Regions from separate parts of the Lysinibacillus sp. NPDC097279 genome, predicted to be linked through region 2. Evidence: riboswitches for the same ligand, from Rfam matches in the RefSeq annotation. Region 2 holds a riboswitch; each other region holds the start of a gene.
The links. Region 2 has a riboswitch for S-adenosylmethionine ahead of ACIQ1H_RS22070 (bifunctional homocysteine S-methyltransferase/methylenetetrahydrofolate reductase). Riboswitches for the same ligand answer to the same signal wherever they lie in the genome.

Region 1: it holds a riboswitch for S-adenosylmethionine, as region 2 does, so the genes downstream of both, metK (methionine adenosyltransferase) here and ACIQ1H_RS22070 (bifunctional homocysteine S-methyltransferase/methylenetetrahydrofolate reductase) in region 2, are expected to answer to the same signal.
Region 3: it holds a riboswitch for S-adenosylmethionine, as region 2 does, so the genes downstream of both, metA (homoserine O-acetyltransferase MetA) here and ACIQ1H_RS22070 (bifunctional homocysteine S-methyltransferase/methylenetetrahydrofolate reductase) in region 2, are expected to answer to the same signal.
Region 4: it holds a riboswitch for S-adenosylmethionine, as region 2 does, so the genes downstream of both, ACIQ1H_RS16370 (methionine ABC transporter ATP-binding protein) here and ACIQ1H_RS22070 (bifunctional homocysteine S-methyltransferase/methylenetetrahydrofolate reductase) in region 2, are expected to answer to the same signal.

Annotation. Positions count from the first base shown of each region.
Region 1 covers NZ_JBIWDA010000001.1:20,910-26,800, reverse strand. The annotation lists gene ACIQ1H_RS00140 (alanine/glycine:cation symporter family protein) at 1-113, opposite strand, end outside; gene ACIQ1H_RS00135 (alpha/beta hydrolase) at 243-1,049, opposite strand; gene ACIQ1H_RS00130 (gamma carbonic anhydrase) at 1,185-1,697, shown strand; gene metK (methionine adenosyltransferase) at 1,991-3,187, opposite strand; SAM riboswitch class I at 3,441-3,559, opposite strand; gene pckA (phosphoenolpyruvate carboxykinase (ATP)) at 3,762-5,348, shown strand; gene ACIQ1H_RS00115 (alpha/beta hydrolase) at 5,452-5,891, shown strand, end outside.
Region 2 covers NZ_JBIWDA010000010.1:52,780-58,670, forward strand. The annotation lists gene ACIQ1H_RS22055 (protoglobin domain-containing protein) at 1-1,025, shown strand, start outside; gene ACIQ1H_RS22060 (hypothetical protein) at 1,203-1,466, shown strand; gene ACIQ1H_RS22065 (protoporphyrinogen oxidase) at 1,534-2,922, shown strand; SAM riboswitch class I at 3,047-3,146, shown strand; gene ACIQ1H_RS22070 (bifunctional homocysteine S-methyltransferase/methylenetetrahydrofolate reductase) at 3,236-5,083, shown strand; gene metH (methionine synthase) at 5,076-5,891, shown strand, end outside.
Region 3 covers NZ_JBIWDA010000001.1:1,313,803-1,319,693, reverse strand. The annotation lists gene ACIQ1H_RS06655 (class I adenylate-forming enzyme family protein) at 1-395, shown strand, start outside; gene ACIQ1H_RS06650 (YhdT family protein) at 557-820, shown strand; gene panF (sodium/pantothenate symporter) at 820-2,265, shown strand; gene ACIQ1H_RS06640 (nucleotide excision repair endonuclease) at 2,367-2,738, opposite strand; SAM riboswitch class I at 3,058-3,167, shown strand; gene metA (homoserine O-acetyltransferase MetA) at 3,273-4,208, shown strand; gene ACIQ1H_RS06630 (GerAB/ArcD/ProY family transporter) at 4,296-5,582, opposite strand; gene ACIQ1H_RS06625 (hypothetical protein) at 5,612-5,842, opposite strand; gene ACIQ1H_RS06620 (Ger(x)C family spore germination protein) at 5,849-5,891, opposite strand, start outside.
Region 4 covers NZ_JBIWDA010000004.1:74,581-80,471, forward strand. The annotation lists gene ACIQ1H_RS16355 (glycosyl hydrolase family 8) at 1-208, opposite strand, end outside; gene ACIQ1H_RS16360 (MetQ/NlpA family ABC transporter substrate-binding protein) at 572-1,426, opposite strand; gene ACIQ1H_RS16365 (methionine ABC transporter permease) at 1,489-2,157, opposite strand; gene ACIQ1H_RS16370 (methionine ABC transporter ATP-binding protein) at 2,147-3,175, opposite strand; SAM riboswitch class I at 3,259-3,363, opposite strand; gene ACIQ1H_RS16375 (thioredoxin family protein) at 3,419-3,730, opposite strand; gene ACIQ1H_RS16380 (toprim domain-containing protein) at 3,744-4,085, opposite strand; gene gcvH (glycine cleavage system protein GcvH) at 4,343-4,723, opposite strand; gene ACIQ1H_RS16390 (arsenate reductase family protein) at 4,805-5,158, opposite strand; gene ACIQ1H_RS16395 (acyl-CoA dehydrogenase family protein) at 5,804-5,891, opposite strand, start outside.

The DNA of each region.
Region 1 (5,891 bases), on a different contig from region 2:
CTTACTTGTAGGAACCGTGTAATAATCGAAAAGAATAAACCAATCAATAAAATACCATAAATAAACCACGGTCCCCATAAAATACTGTTCAGAAAACTTACAATACCTTCCATTTTACCCCTCCCAAAATATGAATATTCTTACTTTAAGACATTATAGTATTACATTTTTCTGAAAATTACAACATTATTTTCAAGTTACTATACATCTTATTCAACAATATTTTTCGAAGGGGAAACATTCTATTGAATTATATATCCAATTCTACGCAAAGCATTATTAACAAAATCTCGGATATAGACAAAAATCTCTTCACGCTCTATTTCATGGAATAGATTATGATAGCATTTTGCCCATTCCTTAAATTGGAATTCTGCAAACTCTTGCTGATGTAGCCAATTACGTGTTTGTCTCGTTTCCGTAATACTATCTTTTTCGCCAGTCATAATAAGCATAGGCGTATTCGGAAATTCTGCTTTAGGCATGACGGCTAAATTGCGCATCATTTGCTGGAGTTCGCGATACCACTTCACTGATATAACTGTCTTAAAAGGAAACTCGTCCCTCATTTCATCTCTGCCTTCAATACTGCGCGTTAATTTGTCAAAAGAAATATCATGTGTCATTTTAACACTTGCCGTTAAAGCACTTAAGCTAGTTAATGCATTTGACAACTTACCAGGCTGTAGTTTCAAATGTAGCCAAGGCGAAGTTAAAACAATACCTGCACATTCATATTTTCTCTTATGCATTGTATGCAATAATAACGTTGCTCCTAGTCCATGCCCTATTAAAAACACTGGCAAATCATATGAAAAAGCATTTTCAATTAAATGCCTTGTATATTTGTTATACTCTTTAAAGTCCTCATCATGGACTCGTGATAGTTTTGCATTTGCCCCATGATTTGGTAAATCCCCCATGACTACGTGGAAGCCTTCCATTCTGAGTTTTTCAATAAGCCATGCGTACCAACGGTGATTTTCATAAGCACCGTGAACAATAGCAATCACAGCCTTCGCTTGTCCATCAGCTTCCCATTTCCACATTCACATAGTCCTCCTAAATAAATAGTTACACACTGATTATAACGAAATATTCTCGTCATTATAAAATTATATTTGCATAAAATTGCGCATTTGATACGATAATACTACATCAAAGAAAGAAAAGAGGCGTTTAGCATGATTTATCCGTTTAAAGACAAGACCCCTAATATCGATCCATCGGTATTTATTGCTGACTATGCAACCGTTACTGGTGACGTAACGATTGGTGCCGAAACCACTATTTGGTTTAATACTGTTATTCGAGGCGATGTATCGCCAACAATAATTGGTAAACGAGTAAGCATCCAAGATCTTTGCTGTCTACATCAAAGTCCAAAATATCCATTAATAATCGAAGATGAAGTAACAGTTGGACACCAAGTAACTTTACATAGCTGTACAATTCGAAAAAATGCATTAATAGGTATGGGATCAATCGTGTTGGATGGGGCAGAGATAGGAGAAGGTGCTTTTATTGGTGCGGGTAGTCTTGTACCTCCAGGTAAAGTCATTCCTCCTAATTGCTTAGCATTAGGTCGTCCAGCAAAAGTCGTACGTGAATTAAATGCTGAAGATAAAGAAGACATGGAACGTATCGTTAGAGAATACGCCGAAAAAGGTCAATATTACAAATCTCTTCAAAAATAATGAATGCCCTAAATACGAGGGCTGCCGATATAGGTGTAGGTGCTCTTGTAGAAACACATTTATACAGGATAAAAAATAAATTCGCGATTTCCTTCCAACTGTAAACGGAAAGACGCGAATTTTTTTGCAATCATTTACGCCTATCCATAATTGCCGTCCAGATTTTTTGTATGCTTGACAAGCTCTTCAAAAAATCTGTAACTTGCTTCAGCATTCAAACCCAACTTTTAAACGTGAGGTATGAATGCTGAAGCAAGTTAGAAAGGGGCCATGAAGTAGCCCCTTTCCATTGCTTATAGACCTGCTTTTTCTCTTAAAGCATCTGCCTTGTCCGTATTTTCCCAAGGCACATTTAAATCTGTACGGCCAAAGTGACCATAAGCTGCCGTTTGTTTATAAATTGGGCGACGTAGATCAAGCATTTTAATAATGCCTGCTGGACGTAGATCAAATAGATCGCGAACCCATTTTACGATATCGCTTTCGCTTACTTTTCCTGTACCAAATGTATCTACTGCGATTGATACGGGTTGTGCTACACCAATGGCATAAGCAAGTTGTACTTCAGCACGTTCTGCTAAACCAGCAGCAACAATATTTTTAGCTACATAACGCGCTGCATATGCAGCAGAACGGTCCACTTTTGTAGCATCCTTACCAGAGAATGCTCCACCACCATGACGTGCATAGCCACCGTATGTATCAACGATGATTTTACGTCCTGTAAGACCAGCATCTCCTTTAGGTCCACCAATAACAAAACGACCTGTTGGGTTAATGAAATATTTTGTCTGAGCATCTAATAGCTCATTAGGTACTACAGGAGCTATTACTAACTCTTTTAAATCTGATTGAATTTGCTCTAGTGTCGCTTCTTCATCATGCTGTGTTGAAATAACAATCGTATCGACACGTACTGGGATGTTGTGTTCATCATACTCAATTGTCACCTGTGTTTTACCGTCTGGACGTAAATATGCTAGTTCACCTGATTTACGAACTTCTGTTAAACGACGAGCTAATTTATGCGCTAAACTAATTGGTAAAGGCATTAATTCAGGTGTTTCGTTACAAGCGTAACCAAACATTAATCCTTGGTCACCTGCACCAATTGCTTCAATATCTGCATCAGTCATAGAACCTTCACGCGCTTCTAATGCTTGGTCTACACCTTGGGCAATGTCTGGTGATTGTTCACCAATTGCTACTAGTACTGCTAAGTTTTCAGCATCAAAGCCATATTTACCGCGTGTGTAGCCGATTTCTGCTACAGTATCACGCACGATACCTTTAATATCTACATAAGTAGAAGTAGTGATTTCTCCTGCTACTAGTACTAATCCTGTCGTTACAGTTGTTTCACACGCTACACGTGCATTTGGATCTTCTTTTAAAATGGCATCTAAAATGGCATCCGAAATTTGGTCACAAATTTTGTCAGGATGTCCTTCTGTTACACTCTCTGATGTAAACAATCGACGGTTTGTCATTTGGTTTTCCTCCTATTACTCTTACAAATAGCATTTGCGAAATTAATACGGTACTCATTACCCATGTCAAGTTCGCTCCTGAAGGATAGAACTTTCAAGCCGTTGTTGCTTTTAACATGAGGATTTCGAAAGATCCGTCATTATAATAAGGAAAGAATTGTATATACTTACCTTTACATTCATTATGAAAATAAAAAAATCCTTTTCTCACGTCTTTACATGAGGAAAGGAATAATGACTTCGTAACCTTTCACTCTTATCGTTCAAGGGTTTTCCCCTTGCATCAGGTTGGCACCAGCGCATGTCGTGAAATAGTTCATGCAGGTTGCCGGGTTTCACAGGGCCTGACCCTCCACCAGCTCGGGATAAGAGTATCCGTTCAATTCCTCATCTTACGTAAAAGGTCGAACGTTGTCAATTATTTTATGACTTTTTGTTGAAAGTTAATTAAAACACGAAAATAATTTTTGAATTAGTATAGATTATTAAAGCAATTGTGTTATACTATTTTTGAAATTAAGAAAAACTCCCTCAAACTCAAGGGAATATTATAAAAAAGGATGGTATTTAATCGATGAATTCAGTAGAAATTGCAAACGAACTGAAGGAATTATTAAACGGTGGGAACATTAACGTTCAACTTTCAGTACCACAATTAGCGGAAAAAGCTACATCTCGTGGTGAAGCAATGTTAACAGTAGATGGCGCAGTTCGTGCAGAAACTGGCAAATACACTGGTCGTTCACCTAAAGATAAATATACGGTAGAAGAAGAAAGCACAAAAGATAAAATTGACTGGGGTAAAGTAAACCAACCAATTTCTTCGGAAGTGTTCGATAACTTATATGTAAAAGTAGTTAAATACTTAAAAGAACGTGACGAATTATTCGTATTCAAAGGTTTTGCTGGTGCTGACAAAGATTCACAATTAAGCATCCAAGTAATCAATGAATATGCTTGGCACAATCTTTTCGCCCATCAATTATTTATCCGTCCAACACAAGAAGAATTAGCTTCTCATGTTGCTGAATTCACAGTTATTTCAGCTCCTAACTTTAAAGCGGATCCAGCTATCGATGGTACATCTTCTGAAACTTTCATTATTGTATCACTTGAAAAGAAAATCATCCTAATCGGTGGTACTGAATATGCTGGTGAAATGAAAAAATCTATTTTCGGTATTATGAACTACCTATTACCACAACAAGGCATCCTATCAATGCACTGTTCAGCAAACGTAGGTGAAGCTGGCGATGTGGCATTATTCTTCGGTTTATCTGGTACTGGTAAAACAACTTTATCAGCTGACCCTGCCCGCAAATTAATCGGTGATGATGAGCACGGCTGGTCTGACAACGGCGTATTCAATATTGAAGGTGGTTGCTATGCAAAAACAATTAACCTTTCTGCTGAAAAAGAACCTGAAATCTATAACGCAATCCGCTTCGGTTCTGTTCTAGAAAACGTAGCTGTAGATCCTGAAACTCGTGTTTGTGACTACGATGATGTTTCATTAACAGAAAACACACGTGTTGCTTACCCGATCCAATTTATTGAAAATATTGTTGATCCATCTGTTGCAGGTCATCCAAAAACAATCGTCTTCTTAACTGCTGATGCATTTGGTGTGTTACCTCCAATCAGTAAATTAACAAAAGAACAAGCAATGTATCACTTCCTAAGTGGTTTCACTTCGAAGCTAGCAGGTACTGAACGTGGTGTAACAGAGCCAGAGCCAGTATTCTCTACATGTTTCGGTTCTCCATTCCTTCCACTTCCAGCAACTGTTTACGCTGAAATGTTAGGTCAAAAAATCGATGAGCATGGCGCACAAGTATTCCTTGTAAACACTGGTTGGACTGGTGGCGAATACGGTACAGGTAGCCGTATGAAGCTTTCATACACTCGTACAATGGTACGTGCTGCAATCGATGGCAAACTGAACAATGTTGAAACGACACAGGACGCTGTATTTGGCTTACACATCCCTACAGCAGTTGAAGGTGTACCTTCAGAAGTTCTTAACCCTCGCGATGCTTGGGCAGACAAAGCTGCTTATGATGTAAAAGCTGCTGAACTTGCTGGTTTATTCAATGATAACTTCAAGAAATTCTCAAACGTTTCTGAAGCAATCACTAAACTTGGTGGTCCATTAAAATAATAATGCGACTAAGGGAACGATTTATTCGTTCCCTTTTTTTTACCCACTTCTATAAAAAATAATCTTCAAATGTTCATTTTTTGGATAGTATTGGAGGATACATATGAAAAAAAAATACAAAATACTAGTTGGCATCCTAGTATCATTAGTCGTGTTATTTATTGGAGCTGGATTTATTGCAGGCAATTACTTTTATAACTTGGCGTTAAATCCACAATCTGATAAAACAGCCGTTCTGGATGCCCCACATAATTTAATTGATTCTAATCCGAATGAAGTGAAAGAGAAAGAAGCTCGTGAAACATGGTTCAACAGTCATTACGAAGAAACAACGATTCCATCTTTCGATCAACATAAGCTACATGCCTATTCCATTAAAAATCAAAATGATTCAAATAAATGGGCCATCATCTTCCATGGATATTCAAGTGATGGTTTACAGATGACCAAGTATGCAAAAAACTTTTACGACATGGGCTACAATATACTTATTCCTGATGCGAGAGGCCATGGCAAAAGTGAAGGAGACTATATTGGAATGGG
Region 2 (5,891 bases):
TCACCTTGCGTCGACACATTATTGAAATGTTTAACGGTACAATAGACGAAGAGTTTTATAAAAGACGAGTAAGTATCGCAAAAGTGCATGTACATATCGGGCTTAGAACACAATGGTATATTTGTGCATTCCAGGATTTAGCTATTTCATTTATAGACTTGGTAGAAAAACATGTAGAGCATCCGATGGATCAATTTAACACGATTCGCGCAATCTCTAAAATTTCTAATTTTGAGCAACAGCTTGTATTAGAAGCTTTTGAAAGTACAGTCGAACGTTTAAAGGAAAATGTCGAACGAGAAAAAGAGGCAGTTGAGAAAAAAATTGTGGAATCTTCAGAGGGGCTTGCTGCTATTTCTCAAGAAACAAATGCTTCATTCCATCAATTAAATAATCAATCGCATGAGATTAAGGAATTGGCGAAAAAGTCACTTCAGGTTAGTACGCTCGCCGAAAGTCAGGCGGTTGAAGGTCGGGAACGTTTACAACATCAATCCAAAAATATGTGTAACATTATTCAATCAGTAGATGATATTACAGATAATATTAAGCAATTGACAGATATGTCGAAAGAAATGGAATCGATTATGGATGTTGTCACAAACATTGCAAATCAAACAAATTTATTAGCTTTAAATGCAGCTATTGAAGCAGCCCGTGCTGGAGAGGCGGGGAAAGGCTTTAGTGTTGTAGCAGATGAGGTTCGTAAATTATCAAGTCAAACGAAGGAATCTGTTACATCTGTTGCTAAATTATTGGAAAAAACGACGGAGCGAACGGATAAGCTTGCCCTCACCCTTAGCCATATTCAGGAAGAAGTTGCGTTAGGTGAGGAAAACATGGCGCAAACCGAGGGGCAATTTAATAAAATTTTAGATGCCATGACACAAGCAAAGTGCCAAAATGATCGTATGGAAAAAGAAGTGCAAGCTGTGGCACTGATTCTGAATGAGCTTGGGCTTGCATTTAACGAAGTCACAAATTCTGCAGATAAATTAGCGAGTGTTGCCCAAAACTTAAACTAATTGAAATTATTATTAATGGGAGGACCTTATTAAAATACTTTCAAATAAAATTTAATTTAAATCCGCTTTGCTTTCCGCAGGTAGGATAAGAGCCTTATGATCTTTGGGCTCTTGCTTACTTTTACAGAAAGTGAAGCGGATTTTTTTATTTTGAGGTACCTGTGGAGTTCCATGCCTTTGGGGTGTCAGGCACACAAACAATTCGCCGTATCTGGGGTGTCAGGCACACAAACAATTCGCCGTTCTGGGGTGTCAGGTACACAAACAATTCCCATATCTGGGGTGTCAGGCACACAAACAATTCGCCGTTCTGGGGTGTCAGGCACACAAACAATTCGCCGTTCTGGGGTGTCAGGCACACAAACAATTCGCCGTATCTGGGGTGTCAGGCACGCAAACAATTCACCGTACTTTATTTTTGCTAAATTTGTAATGGGTTGAACGTAAATGTTTGCAAAAAAAGTTTATACTAATAGGAGATAAATAAAGAAATTAGGGGCGATTCTTCATGGAAACAATAGTTGTATTAGGTGGCGGCATTACTGGTTTATGTACGATGCATTATTTACAACGCCAAGTATTGGAGAAAAAAATAGATGTAAAACTAGTGCTAGTTGAAAAAAATGCTTATTTAGGTGGAAAGCTTCACTCTGCGTATGACCAAGGTTTTATAATGGAAACGGGTGCTGATTCAATTGTTGCTCGGCATAAAGGGGTCATGGAGCTAGTGCAGGAGCTTAATTTTGAACAGGAGCTGGTGTACAACGAAACAGGGGTATCTTATATCTATACAAACGACGAATTACATGCAATACCAGCAGATTCAACATTCGGTATCCCTATGAGCTTATCTTCTCTTGAAGCGAGTACACTTGTATCAGACGCTGGTAAACAAATTGCATTACAGGACTTAACGATGCCAAATAAAGGATTTACTAAAGAAAGCTCAATAGGTGAATTTTTAACGTATTACTTAGGAGAAGAGCTTGTACAAAATCAAATAGCACCAGTATTAGCAGGCGTATATTCTGGAGACCTACATCAACTTTCGATTGCATCTACACTGCCGTACTTAATTGATTATAAAAATGATTACGGAAGCATCATTAAGGGGTTTGATGCAAATCGCGAACAATTTATGAAAGCTTCCAATAAAAAATTTATTTCGTTTAAAGAAGGCTTATCATCACTGATTGATCGCCTTGAAGAAACATTAACAGAAGTAGAAATTATTAAAGGTGTAGCAACAACAAGTGTAAAGAAACATGAAGGGCAATATACAATCACTTTAGCTAATAATAGAAAGCTTGAGGCTAATCACGTTGTATTAGCACTACCGAATGATGCGGTGCAAAGCTTATTACAGGACCCATCGTTGGATCGTTACTTTAAAGAATTTACGACAGCTTCTGCCATAACAATTTACTTAGGCTTTGATGTACCAGATGCAGTGTTACCAGCAGATGGAACGGGTTTTATTGTATCGCATAATTCAAATGTGCAATGCAATGCGGCAACGTGGACAAGCCGAAAATGGAAGCATACATCTACTAATAGTAAATTACTTGTACGACTGTTTTATAAGAGCATTAATCCTGCGTACGAAAAATTACGAAAGATGACAGATGAAGAACTAGCAGCTGTCGCATTAGAAGATGTGAAGAAAAGTTTAGGTATTGATGAAAAGCCAACTGTTGTTAATGTTGCAAAGTGGATCGACCAAATGCCGAAATACGATTTAGCACATCATGAAGCATTGAAGGGCTTAACAGCTGAGCTTGCAGAAAAGTATCCCAATTTATCGATAGCAGGTTGCTCTTATTTTGGAGTAGGTATTGGTGCTTGTATTCAAAATGGTAAAAAAATAGGCGAAGAGCTTGCAGAAAAACTAGTATAGCAGTGAAATAAATACGAAAATAGGTATTTTTCTGGGGAAATCTCCTTTGTTAAGTGAAATAGTCTTGACTCTATCGCCTGTAAACGATATGATTCTTTTAATTATTTGAAAAATTCATACTACATTCTTATCGAGAGAAGCCGAGGGACTGGCCCAATGAAGCTTCAGCAACCAACTCATGTCAGGTGCTAAATCCAGAAGACCTTATTGGTCGAAGATGAGAAGGAAAAACAATTACGATTCGTTAAAGCCTTCTTTTTTGTAAAAGAAGGCTTTTTATATTTTGGGAAAAAGGAAAGTGAGGCTTACGTTTATGGGATTGCTAGAAAAGTTAAAAACACATGTGTTAACTGCAGATGGTGCTATTGGTACTGTTTTATATGGCTACGGCTTGGAGTACTGCCATGAAGAAATGAATGTACAGAAACCAGAATTAATTGAAAAAATTCATAGAGAATATATTGCTGCTGGTGCAGATGTAATTCAGACAAATACTTATGGGGCTAATGCTATTAAATTAGCACGCTACGGCTTAGAATCGCGAGTGCAGCAGTTTAATGAAGCGGCGATCACGATTGCTAAACGTGCTGCAGCAGATGGTGGGCAATTTGTGTTAGGCACAATTGGGGGCATCCGCGGTATTCGTAAAAGTGATGCTACGTTAGAGGAAATTTTAACGACAGTTGAAGAGCAAGCTAATGTGTTACTTGCAGGCAATCCAGACGGCCTTTTACTTGAAACGTATTATGATTTCGAAGAGTTAAGCGCAACGTTAAAAATGTTACGTGCCAAAACAAAGCTACCAATTATTGCGCAGGTGTCAATGCATGAACCTGGCGTGTTACAAAATGGAATGGCATTAAATTATGCATTGCACGAGCTTGAGATGCTTGGTGCAGATGTAGTTGGCGTAAATTGCCGTTTAGGTCCGCATCATACCATTCAAGCATTCGAAGGTGTTGAACTTCCTGAAAAAGCATTTATGTCTGCCTATCCAAATGCCTCATTGCTAGATTTAGAGGATGGGCGTGTCGTTTATGAATCAGAAGCAGATTATTTTGGTCGAGCAGCGGTTGCACTAGTTGACCAAGGTGTTCGTTTAATAGGTGGCTGCTGTGGCACAACACCAAAGCACATTGCGGCAGCTAAAAAATATTTAGAAGAGTTAACACCTATTGAAGAAAAGTTAGCTAAGCCTGAAAAAGTAGAGATTGTACGAGAAGCAGAGCCTGCAACATATGAGCCGTTACATGAAAAGGTGAAACGTGAGCGCTCAGTTATCGTGGAGTTGGATACACCGAGGCATTTAGAGATTGATGGCTTTATTCAAGGGGCGAAAAAATTATATGAAGCAGGCGCAGATGTAGTGATGATGGCAGATAACTCACTTGCATCGCCACGCATTAGTAATGTGGCAATGGGTGCGTTATTAAAGGAAACACATGGTGTTCGACCATTAACGCATATAACGTGTCGTGACCGTAATTTAATTGGATTACAGTCGCATTTGATGGGCTTAAATGCACTTGGTATTCATGATATTTTAGCGGTTACTGGAGATCCGACTAAGGTAGGCGACTTCCCTGGTGCAACAAGTGTTTATGATGTATCTTCTATGGAGCTAATCCAACTGATTAAACAGTTGAATGAAGGTATTTCATTTTCTGGAAAGCCACTTCGTAAAAAAGCAAACTTTTCTGTAGCGGCAGCATTTAATCCGAATGTCCGTGTGTTAGATCGAGCAGTAGCCCGTCTAGAGAAAAAAATTGAACATGGCGCCGATTACTTTATTTCTCAGCCTGTTTATACGAAAGAGAAAATTATTGAAATTTATGAGGCAACAAAGCATTTAGATGCACCAATTTATATTGGGATTATGCCAGTAACAAGCTATAAGAGTGCTGAATTTTTACACCATGAAGTACCAGGTATCAAACTATCAGATGATGCACTGTCACGTATGAAGGCATGTGGTGAAGATAAAGAACGTTCAACATTAGAAGGGATTGCAATTGCTAAAGAGTTAGTAGAAGTAGCTGCAGAGTATTTCAATGGTATTTACTTAATTACACCGTTTTTACGCTATGATATGACGCTAGAGTTAATGAAATTTATTGAGCAATTGGATGAACAGAAAAAAGGGGTAAGTATAGATGGCTAAGCACTTGATTGAAGAGCAACTAGAGAAACGAATATTAATTCTTGATGGCGCAATGGGTACAATGCTTCAAAATGAAAACTTATCAGCAGAAGATTTTGGTGGCGAGGAGCTTGATGGATGTAACGAGAACCTTGTTTTAACGAGACCTGATGTGCTTGAAAAGGTTCACCGAAAATATTTAGAGGCTGGTGCGGATATTATTTGTACAAATACGTTTGGAGGTACGCCTCTTGTATTAAATGAATATAATCTTGGCTCTAAGGCGGAAGAAATTAATAAACGTGCAGTGGAAATTGCGCGCAAAGTAGTAGATGAGTTTTCTACTCCAGAATGGCCTCGCTTTGTAGCGGGGGCGATGGGGCCAACGACGAAAACATTATCAGTAACTGGCGGTATTACCTTTGATGAACTCGAAGAAAACTTTTATGTACAGGCAAAGGCGTTAATCGAAGCGGGTTCGGACGTACTGCTTCTTGAAACGAGTCAAGATATGCTAAATGTAAAAGCGGGGACGCTCGGGGTATCACGTGCATTTGAAGACACTGGGAAAGAACTACCTGTTATGATTTCTGGCACGATTGAGCCAATGGGTACAACGCTAGCGGGGCAAACGATTGATGCCTTTTACATATCAATTGAGCATATTAAGCCGTTATCTGTCGGCTTAAACTGTGCGACTGGTCCAGAATTTATGACAGATCATATTCGTTCGTTAGCAGAGCTTTCTACAGGCTATATTAGCTGTTATCCAAATGCTGGTTTGCCAGATGAGGAAGGCTGCTATCATGAATCGCCAGAATCATTATCT
Region 3 (5,891 bases), on a different contig from region 2:
CGGACAATTCGATTTGTGATGGCTGGTTAAAAACAGGTGATTTAGCCACAATGGATGAGGATGGTTATTTTTATATTGTCGGTCGTCGGAAAGAAATGATTATTAGTGGCGGTGAAAATGTTTACCCACAAGAGGTGGAGCAATGTTTATTACGTCATCCGCTTGTAAAAGAAGCAGCTGTCATCGGTGTGCCAGACAATTATTGGGGTGAAATTGTAACGGCATTTGTTGTTTGCCAACAGCAATCTGATACGCTAATAGCTGAAGTGAAGGCTCTTTGTCGAAATGAGTTAGGACACTACAAAATTCCGAAAAAAATTATTATTATCGATGAGTTACCAAAAACAATCGTCGGGAAAATCGACAAAAAAGCACTTTACATGGCAATTGAATAAAATATGAGGTATCGCCGATAGAATGTATGGAATCGCCGTTAAAACTTCTAATATCGCCGATAGGATGTGTAAAATCGCCGATAAAACGACCGAAATCGTTCACAATGCTTCCCATAATACCTACATATCAGTAAAATAGAGTAGGTTAGGGGGATTCTATATTGAAAGATCAACGCTTTAAAATTGCACATCGTGAGGCGCTCATCGGCATAGGACTTGTACTTGTCAACTTTGCTATTTGGTACGGCTTTGCATATGGCCTAGGCTCGGGGGATCCAACAAAATATACATATGTTTGGGGTTTCCCAGCATGGTTTTTCTATAGTTGTATCGCTGGAACAGCTTTTATGATTGTGTTAATCTGGCTCGTCTTAAAATTCTTTTTCAAAGAAGTACCTTTTGAAGACGGGGAGGTGGATAAATAGTGCACTGGCAAGTTATTTTTCCACTCTTCATCTTTTTAATTATTATTTTTGGTATTGGTATATGGGCCAATAAACATGTCCGTTCATCGAACTCGTTTTTACAGGAATATTTTCTTGGTGGTCGTGAAATGGGTGGCTTTATCCTAGCAATGACTATGATTGCCACGTACGGAAGCGCAAGTAGCTTTATTGGTGGACCAGGGGTCGCTTATAATAAAGGACTTGGATGGGTACTCCTAGCGATGGCACAACTACCAGCTGGTTATTTTGTATTAATGATTTTAGGAAAGAAATTTGCAATTATTGCTCGCCGTTATCAGGCAATAACATTAATTGATTTTTTACGGGAACGCTATAAAAGCCATGTCATTGTAATTTTATCTGCAATTAGTATTATTGTCTTTTTATTTTCTGCAATGATGGCACAGTGGGTTGGTGGAGCACGCTTAATTGAATCATTAACTGGTTTAAATTATACAGCGGCACTCTTTATTTTTGCTGCATCAGTATTAATTTATGTCATTATTGGGGGCTTCCGTGCGGTTGCTTTAACGGATACAGTACAAGGTTCGATAATGGTAATTGGTACGGTTATTTTACTAATTGGGACAATCATTGCAGGCGGGGGAATAGATCAAATTATGACATCCCTTGTAGCAGAAAATCCAAAGTTAGTGTCTCCATTTGGTGCAGAAGGTGAACTAACGCCGTTATATGTTTCTACATTTTGGATTTTAATAGGAATTGGCGTAGTGGGGCTACCTCAAATTGCAGTACGTGCTATGAGCTATAAAGATTCTAAAAGTATGCATTTAGCCATTATTATTGGTACGATCGCCATCGGGACAATTATGTTCGGCATGCACCTAATTGGCGTGCTAGCGCGTCCAGTAATGCCAGGTATTGAGATTGGCGATAAAGTGATGCCATTATTAACGTTAAAAGTTTTACCGCCATATTTAGCGGGTATTGTTTTAGCAGCACCGATGGCAGCCACGATGTCTACGGTTAATGCACTACTGATGTTAGTTAGTTCAACCGTTGTGAAAGATATTTATTTAAACTATGTGAAGCCAACTGCCAACGATGGGGAGATTAAGCGGGCAAGCTTTATTGTCACTACAGTAATTGGTTTAGCAGTCGTTGTATTTGCGTTAAATCCACCAGATTTACTTGTTTGGCTTAATTTATTTGCATTTGGTGGCCTAGAAGCTGTCTTTATTTGGTCAGTCGTCCTAGGATTATATTGGAAAAAGGCCAACAAATATGGCGCAATTGCTTCCATGATTACGGGCATGACGTTATACATTGTGATTGATCGCTTTTATCCGTCAATCTTTGGTATGCATACAGTGACAATCCCGATAGTAGCTTCATTTATAATCTTTGTTATTGTAAGCTTACTAACAGCTAACAAATTTAAAGATGAAAAAATATTTATTTAAATACTAAAATACCACGAGAGATACGTCTCTCATGGTATTTTTTTATATGAATAACGCTAAAAAAGAAAACCGTTAGCAAGTGGTTGCTAACGGCGTTTATCTTAATAAAATACTTTTTCAAGATTATATTTTGCACGGAAAGTGTTAATAGCATATGTTTCGTAAATTTCACGTTCCATTGGATCATCAATTTCATACACTTCAATTTTGAAAATTTCATCACGGTACTTTTTCATTGGTGATACATTATCTTCAAAATGTTTTTTAATGCGTTGACGAATTTTGCGCGCTTTCCCTACAAATAATAGCTCATTTTTTTCGTTGTAGAATAAGAAAATGCCACCTTTTTCGCGAGTGATTTTATGGAAATCAATAAAACCATGGAATGGCGGGATTTCTACTTCCCCAGGTTTTAATACTTGCTCACGTTGACGAATTACTAAGTCTGGTTTTGGGAGTTCAATTTTAATCAAAATATTTCACGTTCCTCTCTGTTACTAAAGGTATATGTTAACATAATACCTCCATGATTACCATTACGTTTTCTTCTACAAAAATCAATTTACAATGCATTAATGTTTATCGGGTTACAATTGTCATTGGTTTGTCATTTACGAAGGCCAATTGATGTGAAAAATGATATTTAACCAGTAGATGCGTAACTCACAAAAGCAATAGATACTTTATGATAGTGTTCATCAAAAAATAAACTTCCATTCATTTATATACTAAATATTCTATGTATTATTGAAATTCTTAATTGTTCGTGATACAATTCTTTTTAATTAAATAATCTTATCAAGAGAAGCTGAGGGATTTGGCCCTATGACGCTTCAGCAACCTCTAACAATGTTAGAAAGGTGCTAATTCCACCAAAGGATGTTTCCTTTGAGAGATAAGAGTGAACGTGATAATTATCCTTCTCATTCTTGCTCCAAAGGAATGAGGGGGATTTTTTAATTTTATTTAGATAGAGAGAAAAAAATTAAAGAAAAGGGGAATGCAACATGCCTATTAATATTCCAAAAAACTTACCAGCAGGAGAACATTTACGTGGGGAAAAAATATTCGTAATGGAAGAAGACCGCGCTAAAACGCAACAAATTCGTCCTTTAAATATTTTAATTTTTAATTTAATGCCAGAAAAAGAAAAAACAGAGCTACAATTACTGCGATTGCTCGGTAATACACCATTACAAGTGAACATTACATTTTTAAATACAGCAACACATGAGTCTAAAAATGTGAGTAAATCACATTTACAGCTATTTTACTCGACGTTTAAAGAGATTCGCCATCGTCGCTTTGACGGGATGATCATTACAGGGGCTCCTGTTGAAAAGATGGCATTTGAAGAAGTGAATTATTGGGAAGAAATTTCAGAGATAATGGATTGGTCCGTTAAAAATGTCACATCTGTAATGCATATATGTTGGGGGGCACAAGCAGCCTTATATCATCATTATGGGATAGGTAAGTTTGAACTACCAGAAAAATGTTCTGGCGTCTATTCACATGTCATTACCGATTTAACGGTTGATTTAGTGCGCGGCTTTAGTGACTTATTTACAGCACCACATTCTCGCTATACATCGGTTTCCATTGATGAAGTACGTAAGCACCCAGATTTACGCTTACTGTCCTATTCAGAAGATGCTGGCGTCTTTATTGTGCAATCAAAGGATAATAAGAACATTATGATTACTGGTCACTTAGAATACGATGCGACAACATTGGCAGATGAGTATTATCGTGATGTTGAAAAAGGGATTGATATTGCCATACCTGTTAACTATTTCCCACATAATGATCCTTCGAACGAGCCAATCAATACATGGCGAGCACATACGCACTTATTATTTTCGAATTGGCTCAACTATTATGTTTATCAGGAAACACCGTACGAATGGGATTTTGTTGATGAGATTGAATACCATATTTAATTTGGGACTATTGCCATTGCGTTATACAGCGATAAGAACCCCCATTTCTCAAATAAACAGCGAGAAATGGGGGTTTGTTTAAACTTTTTACGATTCAGTAGTATTTGGTTTATTTTTAGAATCTTGTTGCGTGTTAGTATCTTGCTGTTCTGTAGATTTTTGTTTAGTATTGTCGCTTTGGGTATCGATAGAATCCTTTAAAATACTAGCACTTTGCTGATTGTTGGAATTTTGTTGAGCGTTTGTATCCTGTTGCTTGTTATCACGTTGTTGATTATCCTCATTCTTTTTTATTTTACGCATTTTTGCAACTACTAGTAAAAGCAATGGAAGTAAAACAGTTATTAGCCCTGAAAATAGAGGCCATATTTTCTGATTATAATTATTCGAATGGACAATATTAGGATGAGCAAGTTGTGCCATTGCAACCATGCACATCCCTAATGGTAAAATAAAGGGGCGAGGATCTTTCACTTTAAGTATTTGTCCTAAGCCAATAACCGTGGCGTAAAAATAAATAAAGGTACGAATATAAATTGAAATAATCCACATAACCGCCATAATTATTTCTACGCGCTGAAAAAAATTGCCTATTGAAATTCTTTGAGCTAAAGCATAGCTTGGAAATGTTTTAGCAGCAGTATTCGTTGAACCAAGGACTAGTGTTGATAGGGCAATAATAATGATTAATACGATTCCGCCAATTATCGTCCCTAAATAAAACCCTTTTTGAGCTGCTTTTTGTACATTGACTCCTGTAGGGAAGAACATAAGCAACACAACGAACGGAAATGAAAAAATACTCATAAATGATAGTGTACTGATTAGTAATGGCTTTGTTTTTGTTTCTAAAATAGGTTGTATATTTTGGATATTTATTTGAGGTGAAATACAAATAATAAAGACAATAAATATTACTGAGAAAATTGCAAATAGTATTTCTGCTGAGCGAGCAAAAGTCTCGATGCCTAAATACGAAGCAAAAACGATAATAATGGTGAATAAAACAATAAAGGATATAGTAGGCGTTTCAGGCATCACTTCTGTTTGCATAAAATTACCAATGAAATATAACAATTCACCAGCTGACAGAAAGGTTAAAGATAAAAAACCTAGTGATGCCAAAGGACCGAGAAATTTGCCTAATATTTTGCCATTTGCCTCGACGAACGAATTGCTAGGAGTTTGATTTGCTAAAGTTATATAGAGCTTTACTAATAATAAGCTTAACAGTACACCAATTGTCGCACCAATCCACGCATCCTGATGAAGCGCCTTTGTAATGCTTGCTGGCACAATTAATATGGCTGTACCAATTGAATAAAGAAGGGTAATGACTGTAAATTGTTGCGCGCTAATTATTTGTTTTTCCATCGTACACTACCCTTTCTTTTCATTTATTATTATATAAGCGAAAGCAAAAACTCCCTAAGTGGTGTGAAAATATAGGTTATAAAATCTAATGGGCTTGGAATATTTTTTTTTATGCCAATGGCTATGTTTATTATTGCTCCTATACTTAAAATAATCGAAAAAACGAGTATCGTTTTTTTTTCGCCTTTTTTATTCAAAGGAGGAATAACAATATAGGCAATAGCCACTGACGCAAGCAAGATAATAAATGTTGAAAACATCGTCGATTACTCCTTTGATTTATTCAATAATGAATTTTGGATTGTCCCT
Region 4 (5,891 bases), on a different contig from region 2:
CATTAACAGTAGCTTGTTTTTTACCATCAATTCGCCATACTATAAATTTCTTCTCTAAAAAATAATGATTGATCACCTCAAACTGCTCATCAAAGCGAGCTTGATCATCTTTTTCTAGTAAATAGGTCAACCATAAACCGACAGATTCAGATAAAAACACATCTTTTTGTTGCGTTAAATCAGTACGTAATAAGTTATCTTTTGTCATTAATTCCTCAATAACAAATTGTTCAGTTGATGAAATTGGCTCCTTAGTTACTTTAGTTACTTCTTCTTTCCCTTGAGAGCACCCTATTAAAACGATTGAAAGGAAAAATATAACTAAAATACCACAATAAAAATTTTTTAATATAGGATTTCACCTCCACTAGGACTAAGTACCAAAATCTTTCAGTATGATTAGCGAATTATATTATAACAGTAATCATATTAAATGAATCTAAACAAATTCTAAACAGTTTGGGAAAAATAATAGAATTTAATTATTGGATTTCACACCATTATTTATCTTTCCCTAAAAAAATAGTACAAACCATTTTCATGGTTTGTACTATTTTTTAATATATAGATATTATTTAACTGGTACTACTGCACCTTTCCACTCCTTCAAGATGAAGTCTTGGATTTCTTCAGATTTTAATACTTCTAATAATTTTTTAATTTCTGGTTTATTTTCATCACCAGCACGAACTGCAATAATATTTACATATGGAGATTCTTTATCTTCTAAAGCAATTGCATCTTCAATTGGGTTTAGTCCATTATCAATTGCATAGTTAGAGTTAATAAGTACTGCATCGCCTTCTTCGTTTTCAAACATTTGCACAAGTAGCTCTGGTGCAGTATTTGCATCGAATTTAAAGTCTTTCGGATTATCTACAATATCTTTAATTTCTGCTGCTGTTTTGTCGATACCATCTTTTAATTTAATTAAGCCTTTTGCTTCTAATAGTGACAACATACGGCCATGGTCTGAAACTGAGTTCGATAATAAAATTGTTGCACCTTTAGGAAGGTCTTCAAGTGATTTATATTTTTTAGAGTAAATACCGATTGGCTCGATATGTACGCCACCTGCATTTACAAAATCATAGCCATTATCTTTAATTTGTAATTCAAGATAAGGGATATGTTGGAAATAGTTTGCATCAATAGTTTTTGACTCTAAATCTTGGTTAGGTAATACATAGTCTTGGTACGTTTCGATTTTTAAATCAATACCTTCTTTTGCTAAAATCGGTTTTGCTTGTTCTAAAATAACTGCGTGAGGTGTGTTAGAAGCACCAATTTTTAATGTTACTTTATCTTCAGTTTTTGCACTGTCATCTCCAGTTGTTGATCCTGCTTCGTCTTTGTTACCAGCACCACATGCTGCTAAAGCCAATACAAGTACTGATAAAAATAATCCTGCTAATAACTTCTTCATTTGTATACACTCCCTTTATTTGTTCAAACAATATGTTAGCGGTAAATACCGGTTTAACCTTTTTAACGTTTGTCTGTTTTCGTTGTAATCATATCGCCAATCCATTGAATGATAAATACGACTACTAAGATCAAAATAGTTGCCATTAATGTCACATCTTGGCGATTACGTTGGAAGCCATCTAAAAAGGCTAAGTTTCCTAGACCGCCAGCACCAATAATACCAGCCATTGCCGTATATCCAACAAGTGCTACAGCCGTTACAGTAATCCCAGAAATAAGTGCTGGTAATGATTCTGGAATTAGAACTTTCCATATAATCGTGGACGTTTTAGCACCCATCGAGCGTGCTGCTTCAACAACACCTTTATCAATTTCACGTAATGCAATTAGTACCATTCGTGCATAGAATGGGGCAGCACCAATAATAAGTGCTGGTAGGGCTGCATTTGCTCCTCGGATTGTCCCAAGTAAAAACTTCGTAAATGGAATGAGTAAAATAATTAACACGATAAATGGTATCGAACGGAATATATTAACGACCGATCCTGTTAAAAAGTTAACAATTTTATTGGCCCATAATTGGTTTGGACTCGTTAAAAAGAGGATTATGCCAATGGCTAAACCAAGTATAAATGTTACGACTGTAGATAAAGTGGTCATATAAAGTGTTTCATATGTGGCTGTCCACATTTTTTCCCAGTCGACATTTGGAAAGAGACTAGTTAGCATTTGCAATCACCTCCGTTTGTACTTCAACTGTATTTAAATAATTTAATGCAGCTGCTACATTTGTCTCTGTGCCATCAATTTGTACAATAAGAGTACCGTATGCACCATTTTTCGTCTGCGAGATATTACCATGGACAATGCTAACTTCTACATCAAACTGTTTTACTAAATGTGATATAACTGGCTGCTCTGTCTTTTCACCAACAAATACAAGCTTAACAAGGTGTCCTGTTGGATAATTCATTCTAAGCTGTGCAACTGTCTCCTGCGTTTCCTTCGTATCGGTAATTTGTGATACGAATTTTTTAGTGATCGCTGCTTGTGGTGCTTGGAACACTTGTAGTACTTCACCACGTTCAACAATTTCTCCAGCTTCCATTACCGCTACACGATGACAGATTTTGCGAATAACATGCATTTCATGAGTAATTAATACGATTGTTAAGCCTAATCGTTCGTTTATATCGACAAGCAAATCGAGGATTGCATCCGTTGTTTCTGGATCCAGTGCTGATGTAGCTTCATCACATAACAGCACTTCAGGATTATTGGCAAGTGCTCGTGCTATGCCAACACGTTGCTTTTGACCACCTGACAGTTGTGATGGATACGATTTGTCACGACCTTCTAAACCAACAAGTGCAATAAGTTCTTTCACACGTGCGTCTCGCTCACTTTTAGCTACACCTGCAATTTCAAGTGGAAATGCAATGTTTTCTGCAACTGTTCTTGACCAAAGTAAGTTAAAATGTTGGAAAATCATACTTACCTTTTGTCTAGCATCACGCAACTTTTGACCCTTAATAGATGAAAATTCTTGGTTATTCACCTTCACCGAACCAGTTGTCGGCTTTTCTAAACCGTTTAATAAACGAATCATCGTACTTTTACCAGCGCCACTATAGCCAATAATGCCAAAAATCTCACCTTTGTTAATTGTAAGATTAACATCTTTAACAGCAGTTAATTCGCCATTTGCGGTTTTGTATTTCTTCGTAATATTTTGAAGCTGTATCATAGCGAAACTCCTTTTCTCATATAGAAAACCCCTTCACTCACAGACAAGTAGAAGGGGTCACGTACTTTATACGCTAAACCGTTCTCTCATCTTTCAAAGAAAAATCTTTGAGTGATTTGGCACCTTTTCACATTTGTGATGGTTGCCGGGCTTCATAGGGCACTTCCCTCCGCCGCTCTTTATAAGAGTTCGATATATTTAATAGTTTTTAATATAGTTGTTACTTTACCATGCTAGCAAAGTTCAGTCAATTGGTTTTTTTAACAATTCGTATAAAAAAGGTACGGATTGAAATGCATAAACCTTTTCTATAACTGATCCACCATCACTAACGAGTAAACACGGGACACTTTCGATTTGAAAATCATAAGCTATTTGCTCTAAAAAATTAATATTTGCCTTACCTAATTTTAACTGTGGCAATAATTGTTCTATAATATCCATCATTTTAGAAGCAACTGCACACGTTCCGCACATCGGTGTATATAAATAAAAGGCAGTTTTTTCACCAGATTTTACTGCTGCTTCCCACTGCTCTTTTGACCATTCTTCCATTTTTTAACCAACCTTACAAAATATATTCATTATGGATGGAAAAATGCGCACGCAATAAAATCATTGCAAGCACTTTCCTCGGTGTAGTTTCTACTTCTTTATAAGTAGGCATCGTTCGCAAATGCTCTGCTTCAGGATAATGTCTGTCCATCAATGCTCGTAATTTATCTCCAGATGCATCTGCATCAAAAAATGTATAGAGCTCATAGCCCTCATATGGGTCGAGTAATTCTTCTAATTGATGCACACCAATTGTACCATTTGTACAAAGTATTGTAACATCTTCACTCAAAATAGGTTCTATTTGAAGCTTATCCGAACGGCCCTCCACAATTAAACATTTCCCTTCGAACATCACGCCACCCCCATTTAGCAGTTATCTACTACAACAATTCATTGCAATTATTGGATTCCACACTATGCATAGATCTACACGTTAACAATATTTTCTATATGTCACTTTGCAATTTGGATAACATTTGATGTGAGTTACTTGGACTTTCATTTACTTGAAGAGTCACGCTTTGTAAAGCTCAAAAAACAATTGCATACCTGTGTTATATAATAAAAAACGCCGGTATGTATTCCGACGTTTTTCTATTATAGGCTTGTTTATTCTGCAATCATTTCTTCGTATTGTTCTGCAGTCATAAGGTTTTCAAGCTCTGAAGCATCAGCAGGCTCTACAACGATCATCCATGCTTTTTCATATGGTGATTCGTTTACGAATTCTGGGCTATCTTCTAGATCTGCATTTACTTCCACTACAGTACCTGAAATCGGTGCGTATAATTCAGAAACAGTTTTTACTGATTCTACGCTGCCAAATGGATCATCAGTTTTAATTTCGTCGCCAACTTGTGGAAGCTCAACGAAAACGATGTCTCCTAATTCAGATTGTGCAAAATGCGAAATACCGATACGTACTTTACCATCTTCTAATTTTACCCATTCGTGTTCTTCAGAGTAACGTAAGTCTTTAGGTGTGCTCATGCCAAAAACCCCTCCATAAATATGTAATATATTCACTTTCAGTGTGCCATACTTCTTTCATAAAAACAAGGATTAAAGCTGTTATTTCCACGCTTGTTCAAAATCTGATTCTTTAAATCCTAACGTTACTTTTTTTCCATCAGTAACGATTGGTCGCTTAATTAACATACCATCAGAAGCAAGTAGTGTGAGCTGTTCATCTTCCGACATTTCCGCCAGTTTATCCTTCAACCCAAGTTCGCGATATTTCATGCCAGATGTGTTGAAAAATTTCTTTAATGGCTGCCCGCTAGCCTGCCAATAACTTTTAATTTGCTCTTTCGTAGGTGCTTGTTCAACAATGTGTACCTCTTCGTATGAAACGCCATTGTCGTTTAACCACTTCTGTGCTTTTTTACAAGTTGTACATTTAGGGTAATGGATCAGTTGAATCATATTTATAGGCTCCTCTGCTATCATTTCCTGTAGTATACCATCATAACTAGTATGAGCCAAAAAGAAACATTTATTGGTTAATTTCATAATTGTTTGCGTGCCTGACACTTTAGTGTGGGCAACTGGCATTTTGTCTGCTCCTATTGCGTAAAAATTCCACTTCGCTTTCCGCGGGCACGATGTAAGCCGCAACCGTCGCTAGCGCGCCGCCTGTTGCGGCTTACATTACGTGCGTTCCCGCAGGAGTCTTCGTGGATTTTTACTTAGATAGTCTTAATTGGCAAAGTGAGAATTGTTTGTGTGCCTGGCACTTTAGTGTGGACATCTGGCATTTTGTCTGCTCCTATTTCGTAAAATTCCACTTCGCTTTCCGCGGGCACGTTGTAAGCCGCAACCGTCACTAGCGCGCCGCCTGTTGCGTCTTACATTACGTGCGTTCCCGCAGGAGTCTTCGTGGATTTTTACTTAGTTAGTTTTAATTGGCAAAGTGAGAATTGTTTGTGTGCCTGTCACTTTGGCTTAAATTATTTGCGTGCCTGACACCCTCCCTTTCAATAAAAAAGACAACAAGTTGATTTACTTGTTGTCTTTTTTCGAAACTTTGATTTTTCCTACCCTTAGTAAAGAGCTAGGTTAAAGATTATATTATACGATGAATTTTTCTGCTTCGATTAGTTTAACAGAAGCTTCACGTTTTTTAGCAATAAGGTTATAAGGGTTGTTACGAGTTAGT